One region of the Mangrovibacter sp. MFB070 genome, then DNA from elsewhere that is predicted to be linked to it. Evidence: predicted binding sites of a transcription regulator. Region 1 holds the regulator's gene; the other holds the start of a gene.

Evidence for each region. The regulator sigma-54, encoded in region 1, starts transcription at its own class of promoters, with help from an activator protein. The targets are predictions, from matches to a motif close to GTTGGCACANNTTTCGCTNT.
Region 2: glnK (P-II family nitrogen regulator) is a predicted target of sigma-54. The motif match lies at 2,030-2,049, and genes of this name have one in related genera.

Annotation. Positions count from the first base shown of each region.
Region 1 covers NZ_JJMI01000011.1:134,446-138,872, forward strand. The annotation lists gene lptC (LPS export ABC transporter periplasmic protein LptC) at 1-423, shown strand, start outside; gene lptA (lipopolysaccharide ABC transporter substrate-binding protein LptA) at 392-943, shown strand; gene lptB (LPS export ABC transporter ATP-binding protein) at 950-1,675, shown strand; gene rpoN (RNA polymerase factor sigma-54) at 1,837-3,270, shown strand; gene hpf (ribosome hibernation promoting factor) at 3,293-3,580, shown strand; gene ptsN (PTS IIA-like nitrogen regulatory protein PtsN) at 3,663-4,148, shown strand; gene rapZ (RNase adapter RapZ) at 4,369-4,427, shown strand, end outside.
Region 2 covers NZ_JJMI01000025.1:428,332-432,758, reverse strand. The annotation lists gene DT73_RS14205 (SmdA family multidrug ABC transporter permease/ATP-binding protein) at 1-70, shown strand, start outside; gene DT73_RS14200 (SmdB family multidrug efflux ABC transporter permease/ATP-binding protein) at 63-1,847, shown strand; gene glnK (P-II family nitrogen regulator) at 2,100-2,438, shown strand; gene amtB (ammonium transporter AmtB) at 2,469-3,755, shown strand; gene tesB (acyl-CoA thioesterase II) at 3,848-4,427, opposite strand, start outside.

The DNA.
Region 1 (4,427 bases):
TATAATCCAGAAGGTGCGCTCAATTATCGCCTGATAGCAAAACATGTTGAATACTATTCAGATCAAGAGCTGACCTGGTTTACTGACCCCGTAGTGACTTCATACGATACAAACAAAGTCGCGACCTGGTCTATCCGGGCAGACAAAGCAAAACTGACCAATGATCGGATGCTTTATCTCTACGGGCATGTTGAGTTGGATGCACTGACGCCTGACTCACAGTTACGAAAAATCACCACCGATAACGCTCAGGTAAACCTGATAACTCAGGATGTTGCCTCCGATGATCTGGTGACGCTATATGGCACCACATTTAATTCCAGTGGTTTGAAAATGCGCGGCAACTTACGCAGTAAAACGGCCAAGCTGATTGAAAAGGTTAGAACTTCCTATGAAATTCAAAATAAACAAACTCAGCCTTAACGTTCTGGTAGCCGGTGCATTGTTTGCCGCCAGCCTTCCGGCATTTGCGTTAACTGGCGATACGGATCAGCCTATCCATATCGAATCAGATCAGCAGTCTCTGGATATGCAGGGTAACATCGTCACCTTTACCGGTAATGTTGTTGTCACCCAGGGAAGCATCAAGATCAACGCGGACAAAGTCGTTGTGACACGCCCTGGCGGCGAAAAAGGTAAAGAAGTGATTGATGGCTATGGTAACCCGGCCACATTCTATCAAATGCAGGATAACGGCAAGCCGGTTAAAGGCCATGCCAGCCACATGCATTATGAACTGCAAAATGATTTTGTCGTTCTGACTGGCAAAGCTTATCTGGAGCAACTTGATAGTAATATCACTGGCGATAAAATTACCTATCTGGTGAAAGAACAGAAAATGCAGGCGTTTAGCGACAAAGGTAAACGCGTGACGACCGTTCTGGTTCCGTCCCAACTTCAGGACAAGAAAGACCAGGCAACTGCCCCTAAAAAGAGTAACTAATTCAGTATGGCAACACTTACAGCGAAAAACCTGGCGAAGGCCTATAAAGGGCGTCGGGTCGTCGAAGATGTCAGTTTAACTGTGAACTCTGGCGAAATCGTTGGCCTGCTGGGGCCTAACGGTGCGGGGAAAACCACCACGTTTTACATGGTAGTGGGTATTGTTCCACGCGACGCCGGTAATATCACCATTGACGATGAAGACATCAGCCTGTTACCGCTTCATGCCCGTGCCCGCAGAGGGATTGGCTATCTGCCGCAGGAAGCATCTATTTTCCGGCGTCTCAGCGTGTACGATAACCTGATGGCGGTGTTACAAATTCGCGATGACCTCTCCAGCGAACAACGTGTTGATCGGGCAAATGAGTTGATGGAGGAGTTTCACATCGAACATCTGCGCGACAGCCTCGGGCAATCTCTGTCAGGTGGTGAACGCCGTCGTGTAGAGATTGCGCGAGCACTGGCTGCTAATCCGAAGTTCATTCTGCTGGATGAACCCTTCGCAGGGGTTGACCCCATCTCGGTTATCGACATAAAACGTATTATCGAACATCTGCGTGACAGCGGTCTGGGCGTATTGATTACCGACCACAACGTGCGCGAAACACTGGCGGTTTGTGAACGGGCTTATATCGTCAGCCAGGGTCACCTTATTGCCCATGGTACACCAGGCGAAATTCTCGAAGACGAGCATGTGAAGCGGGTATATCTTGGGGAAGAGTTCAGACTCTGATAGGGTAAGCGTGACAGGATGTAAAAAAGAGTGAGGACACCTCGTATCAGGTTTGTTCGCTATTCGTTATCACTGTCACCGTTTCACTTTATCAGGAGAGTTTTTCTTTTTGCCAGGGCAGGTATTATTAACGTATTGACCTGAGGAAGTATGCTCTGAATATGAAGCAAGGTTTGCAACTAAAGCTTAGTCAACAGCTTGCCATGACGCCTCAGCTACAACAGGCCATTCGCCTGTTGCAACTGTCTACGCTGGAACTGCAGCAAGAACTCCAGCAAGCGCTGGAAAATAATCCGCTGCTTGAGCAAACCGATTTTCATGAAGAAGTGGAAACTCAGGATGCCCAGGATAGTGAATCGCTGGATACCCGGGAAGCGCTTGAGCAAAAAGACATGCCTGAAGAGCTGCCTCTGGATGCGAGCTGGGATGAAATCTATACCGCCGGGACACCATCAGGAACCGGGGCAGATTACATTGATGATGAACTACCTGTTTATCAGGGTGAGACGACTCAAACATTGCAGGATTACCTGATGTGGCAAGTGGAGCTGACTCCGTTTTCTGATACTGACAGGGCAATTGCCACATCGATTGTCGATGCCGTAGATGAAACAGGTTATCTCACCGTTCCCGTTGAAGATATTCTGGAAAGCATGGGCGACGAAACCATCACACTGGATGAAATTGAGGCCGTACTCAAGCGAGTACAGCGATTTGATCCTGTGGGGGTTGCTGCCCGTGATTTACGTGATTGTTTGCTTATCCAGCTTTCACAGTTCTCCCGTGAAACACCTTTTATTGAAGAAGCCCGGCAGATAATCAACGGGCATCTCGATCTTCTGGCAAACCATGACTTCCGCACACTGATGAAAGTCACGCGTCTTAAAGAAGATGTGCTGAAAGATGCGATGGTGCTGATCCTGTCTCTTGACCCTCGCCCTGGCCAGTCCATTCACACCACTGAGCCTGAATACGTTATTCCGGATGTGTTGGTTCGCAAACATAAAGGGCGCTGGACAGTCGAACTGAATTCCGACAGTATTCCCCGCTTGTCCATCAACCAGCATTACGCCTCTATGTGCAACAATTCGCGTAATGACAGTGACAGCCAGTTCATCCGCAGTAATTTGCAGGAAGCGAAATGGTTAATCAAAAGTCTGGAAAGCCGCAATGAAACACTGCTCAAAGTCAGCCAGTGTATTGTTGAGCAACAACAGGCTTTTTTCGAAAATGGCGAAGAATACATGAAGCCAATGGTGCTGGCAGATATTGCTCAGGCGGTGGAAATGCACGAATCAACGATTTCGCGCGTTACCACGCAAAAATACCTGCACAGCCCACGGGGCATTTTTGAGCTGAAATATTTCTTCTCCAGCCATGTGAACACCGAAGGTGGGGGCGAAGCCTCTTCCACGGCTATTCGTGCGCTGGTGAAGAAGTTGATTGCCGCAGAAAACCCGGCAAAACCACTTAGTGATAGTAAACTGACTTCTATGTTATCTGATCAAGGTATCATGGTGGCGCGGCGCACTGTCGCAAAATACCGCGAGTCTTTATCCATACCGCCGTCGAACCAGCGTAAACAATTGGTTTGACTTAACCGATAAGGAAGACAATATGCAACTCAATATCACAGGACAGAATGTCGAGATTACTGAAGCTATGCGCGAATTCGTCAACACAAAGTTCGCCAAACTGGAGCAGTATTTCGAAAGGATCAACCAGGTCTATATTGTGTTGAAAGTGGAAAAAGTCACTCAAACAGCGGATGCAACGCTTCATGTAAATGGCGGTGAGTTGCATGCCAGTGCCGAAGGCCAGGATATGTATGCCGCAATTGACGGTTTGATAGATAAACTCGCCCGTCAGTTAACCAAACACAAAGATAAACTGAAACAGCATTGATGACCCAGGTATTTCCCTGAATCTCAGCGGCCCGTTATCGCAGGATAGCGGGCCGCTGGCACAGAGGGTGCCAGGTGGAGCTATGATGAATAATGATTCCGCGCTGCAACTCAGCGCTGTCCTGAACCAGGAATGTACGCGTAATAACGTGCATTGTCAGAGCAAAAAACGTGCTCTGGAAATCGTCAGTGAACTGGCGGCTAAGCAGTTAGGCCTTCCGTCACAAGCGGTTTTTGATGCTGTACTAACCCGTGAGCGCATGGGAAGTACCGGTATTGGCAATGGTATCGCTATCCCGCACGGTAAACTGGAAGAAGACACATTACGTGCCGTAGGTGTATTTATCCGTCTGGAAACACCCATACCTTTCGATGCCATTGATAACCAGCCAGTTGATCTCTTGTTCGCTTTGCTGGTTCCGGCAGACCAAACTAAAACACACTTACATACATTGTCGCTGGTCGCCAAAAAACTGGCTGACAAAACTATTTGCCGTCAGCTCCGTATGGCGCAAACGGATGAAGAGTTATTTAACATTATTACTGATGCAGGAAATGCAGGAGCCTGATTCAGGCGCAGTAATCATGCAATAACACCACAAGATACCCATAAAAATTTGGAGTGCAGCAGGCCAACACCGTAGACGTCACTGGCTTTATATGCCAGTTAGCAACGTAATAGGTTGCTGGTGAAGGCCATCAGGGTGCCTCTCAGGGATGAGAGAGATAAATATCGCCACCCTGTGCAAACCGATAACGGGTATATTCAGACTGGGGGAGAGACCGTTCATGGTGCTGATGATTGTCAGCGGCCGCTCAGGTTCAGGGAAATCCGTAGCCTTGCGTGC
Region 2 (4,427 bases), on a different contig from region 1:
GTACCGTTACCAGCAACTGGAAGCTGCGCTGGATGAAGAAGATGACACCGGGGAGCAGGCCCATGCGTAATCCATCTCAACCTGCATTATGGCCGACGCTAAAACGTCTCCTGGCTTATGGCTCTCCCTGGCGTAAATCTATTGTCAAAGCGGTGATTATGCTGTGGGTGGCTTCAGCGGCGGAAGTGAGCGGCCCGGCCTTAATCAGTTATTTTATTGACCACCTGGTTGCAGAAAAACAGCTACCGCTGGCGATGGTCTGTGGGCTGGCTGCTGCTTATATTCTGCTACAGGGGCTGGCCGCATTGCTGCATTACACGCAGGCCTTGTTGTTTAACGAAGCGGCCGTGGGGGTTGTGCAGCAATTGCGCACTGATGTTATGGATGCAGCGTTGCGCCAGCCAGTGAGTGCATTTGACACCCAGCCTGTTGGTCAACTTATCTCCCGTGTGACAAACGATACCGAAGTTATTCGCGATTTGTATGTCACGGTGGTGGCGACTGTATTGCGCAGTGCTGCGTTAATTGGCGCGATGCTGGTGGCGATGTTCTCGCTAAACTGGCGTATGGCGCTGGTAGCTATTGTTATTTTCCCTGCCGTGCTGGTGGTTATGCTGGTTTACCAACGCCTGAGTACGCCCATTGTCCGGCGGGTGCGCAGTTACCTCGCGGATATCAACGACGGCTTTAATGAAGCGGTTAATGGCATGGGCGTTATCCAGCAATTTCGCCAGCAGATGCGCTTTGGTAAAAAGCTGGCGGATGCCAGTGAAGCGCACTATGACGCGCGCATGCAAACTCTGAAGCTGGAAGGTTTTCTGCTCCGCCCTTTGTTGAGCCTGTTTTCAGCCCTTATTCTATGCGGCCTGCTGTTCCAGTTCGGCTATGCCGGTAATGGCGCAATTGAAGTTGGGGTGTTGTACGCCTTTATCAGCTATCTGGGGCGGCTGAATGAGCCTTTAATTCAGTTAACAACCCAGCAGTCGATGCTGCAACAGGCGGTTGTGGCCGGGGAGCGCGTGTTTGAGTTAATGGACTGCCAGCAGCAGCGTTATGGCTCAGATAACCAACCACTGGCGTCCGGGCGCATTGATGTTTCTGAACTCTCTTTTGCTTACCGTGATGGCCAGTATGTGCTGCGTGATATTAACCTGCAGGCACCGGCGAAAAGCTTTATCGCTTTGGTAGGGCATACCGGGAGCGGCAAGAGCACACTGGCAAATTTATTGATGGGTTATTACCCGTTGTCACAGGGGGAGATTCGCCTCGATGGCCGCCCGTTAGAGAGCCTGAGCCATAGTGTCCTGCGCAAAGGTGTGGCGATGGTGCAGCAAGACCCGGTGGTGATGGCCGAATCGCTATATATGAATGTGACACTGGGGCGGGATATCAGTGAAGAGCGTGTCTGGCAGGCGCTGGAAACCGTGCAACTGGCTGAGCTTGTGCGCTCAATGCCTGACGGTATCCATACCCAATTAGGTGAGCAGGGCAATACGTTGTCGGTTGGGCAAAAACAACTGCTGGCGCTGGCCCGGGTGCTGGTTGATACCCCGGAAATACTTATTCTGGATGAAGCGACTGCTAATATTGATTCCGGTACCGAGCAGGCAATAGGGCATGCGCTCAGTGCGCTACGCCAGCGAACCACTTTGGTCGTGATTGCGCACCGGCTCTCCACTATTACTCAGGCTGATACCATTCTGGTGCTGCACCGTGGGCAGGCGGTTGAGAGTGGCAGGCACGAGGCACTCCTGGCGAAACGTGGCCGGTACTGGCAAATGTATCAGTTACAGTTGGCTGGCGAAGAATTAGCCTCCAGCGGCTACGAAGAGTCCGCTGTTATGTGATGCACCATTATCTGGCGAACATTTAACCCATTGCACTAATGGTGCAGTGGTTTTTATAAAAACGCACCAAAAAGGTGCGTTTTTGTTTTTCAGGAATGTTCCTGGCGACAACATTGTTTCCGGTCTTTTCAGTTAACCCGCCTCTCACCTCGTTAAGACGCTGAAAGTTGCTGATTTATACTTTTGGCACGTTGATTGCTTAATAATCCCTGTTCGCTGCGGCACTTACCGATTTCTTACTGGAGGGGATTTATGAAGCTGGTTACCGTGGTAATTAAACCATTCAAACTGGAAGACGTCCGTGAAGCGCTTTCATCTATTGGCATTCAAGGGCTGACAGTGACTGAAGTAAAAGGCTTTGGTCGCCAGAAAGGGCACGCCGAGTTGTACCGCGGAGCAGAATACAGCGTTAACTTTCTCCCAAAAGTGAAAATTGACGTAGCCATTGCTGACGATCAACTCGACGAAGTTATTGATGTAATTAGTAAAGCTGCCTACACAGGCAAAATTGGCGACGGCAAAATTTTCGTTGCTGAATTACAACGTGTTATTCGTATTCGTACGGGCGAAGCCGACGAAGCGGCCCTCTGATTCCTGGCAATGGTGAAAGGGATGGATAAAATGAGTAAATTTGGCATTAAACTTGGCCTCGGGGCGCTGGCATTGTTGCCATCACTTGCAATGGCTGCACCAGCAGTAGCTGATAAAGCAGATAACGCTTTTATGATGATTTGCACCGCACTGGTGCTGTTCATGTCGATTCCTGGGATTGCACTGTTTTACGGTGGCCTGATTCGTTCCAAGAACGTGCTGTCTATGCTGACTCAGGTTTCTGTAACTTTCGCACTGGTATGCGTGCTGTGGGTGGTTTATGGCTATACCCTGGCATTCAGCACTGGTAACAATTTCTTCGGTAGCTTTGACTGGACCATGCTGAAAGGCATCAAAATTACCGATCTGATGGGTACTTTCTATCAGTACATCCACGTTTCCTTCCAGGGCTCCTTCGCGTGTATCACCGTTGGCCTGATTGTTGGTGCGTTGGCTGAACGTATCCGTTTCTCTGCAGTATTGATCTTCGTTGCTGTGTGGATGACCCTGTCTTATGTGCCGATTGCGCATATGGTATGGGGTGGCGGTCTGCTGGCAAGCCACGGTGCGCTGGATTTCGCAGGCGGTACAGTGGTGCATATCAACGCAGCTGTTGCAGGCCTGGTTGGTGCCTACATGATGGGCAAACGCGTTGGCTTCGGCAAAGAAGCGTTCAAACCGCATAACCTGCCAATGGTCTTCACTGGTACAGCGATTCTGTATGTTGGCTGGTTCGGCTTCAACGCCGGTTCTGCAAGTGCAGCGAATGAAATCGCTGGCCTGGCTTTCCTGAACACCGTTGTTGCAACGGGTGCTGCTATCCTTGCCTGGGTATTCGGCGAGTGGGCGATTCGCGGTAAACCGTCTCTGCTGGGCTCTTGCTCCGGTGCTATCGCGGGTCTGGTTGCGGTAACGCCTGCTTGTGGTTACATCGGTGTTGGCGGCGCGCTTATTGTTGGTATCGCTGCGGGTATCGCTGGCCTGTGGGGCGTAACTGCACTGAAACGCTGGTTGCGTGTTGATGACCCGTGTGATGTGTTCGGCGTTCACGGTGTTTGCGGTATCGTAGGTTGTATCCTGACTGGTATCTTCGCATCCTCTTCACTGGGTGGTGTTGGTTTCGCAGAAGGTGTCACTATGGGTCATCAGCTGATGGTTCAGCTGGAAAGCGTGCTGATTACCATTGTCTGGTCTGGCGTTGTTGCCTTCATTGGTTACAAAATTGCCGATATGACTGTTGGCCTGCGTGTTCCGGAAGATCAGGAACGTGAAGGTCTGGATGTTAACAGCCACGGTGAAAATGCTTACAACGCATAATCCCGCTGGTTGCTGAGTGCCTGGTGTAATAGCCAGGCATAAAAAAGAGAGACTTGTGTCTCTCTTTTTTGCTTTTAGATAAATAGCGTGGGTTAACCCCGCTGGCGCATAACGCCTTCCTGCACTGTTGAAGCCACCAAAACCCCATCCTGCGTATAGAACTCGCCGCGTACAAAACCTCTGGCACTGGATGCTGATGTGCTTTCCACGCTGTAGAGCAACCACTCGTTAAGGCTGAAAGGGCGGTGGAACCACATAGAGTGATCAATAGTGGCAACCTGCATTCCGTGCTCCAGAAACCCTATTCCGTGTGGCTGCAACGCGGTGGGCAGAAAGTTAAAGTCAGACGCATAACCCAGTAAGTACTGGTGAATGCGTAAATCATCCGGCATTGTGCCATTCGCCCGCATCCAGACCTGGCGTTCAGGTTTATCCACATGGCCTTTCAGAGGGTTATGGAACACTACCGGGCGGATCTCCAGCGGTTTATCGCTTAAGAATTTTTCTTTAGCCAGTGGCGGGAGCATATGCTCAAACAGTTTGGCGATATCCGTTTCGGATTTTAGTGACTCCGGTTCCGGGGCCTCTGGCATGGTTTTCTGGTGTTCAAAACCAGGCTCAGGTGCCTGAAATGATGCAGTCATATAAAAGATTGGCTTACCATTTTGAATG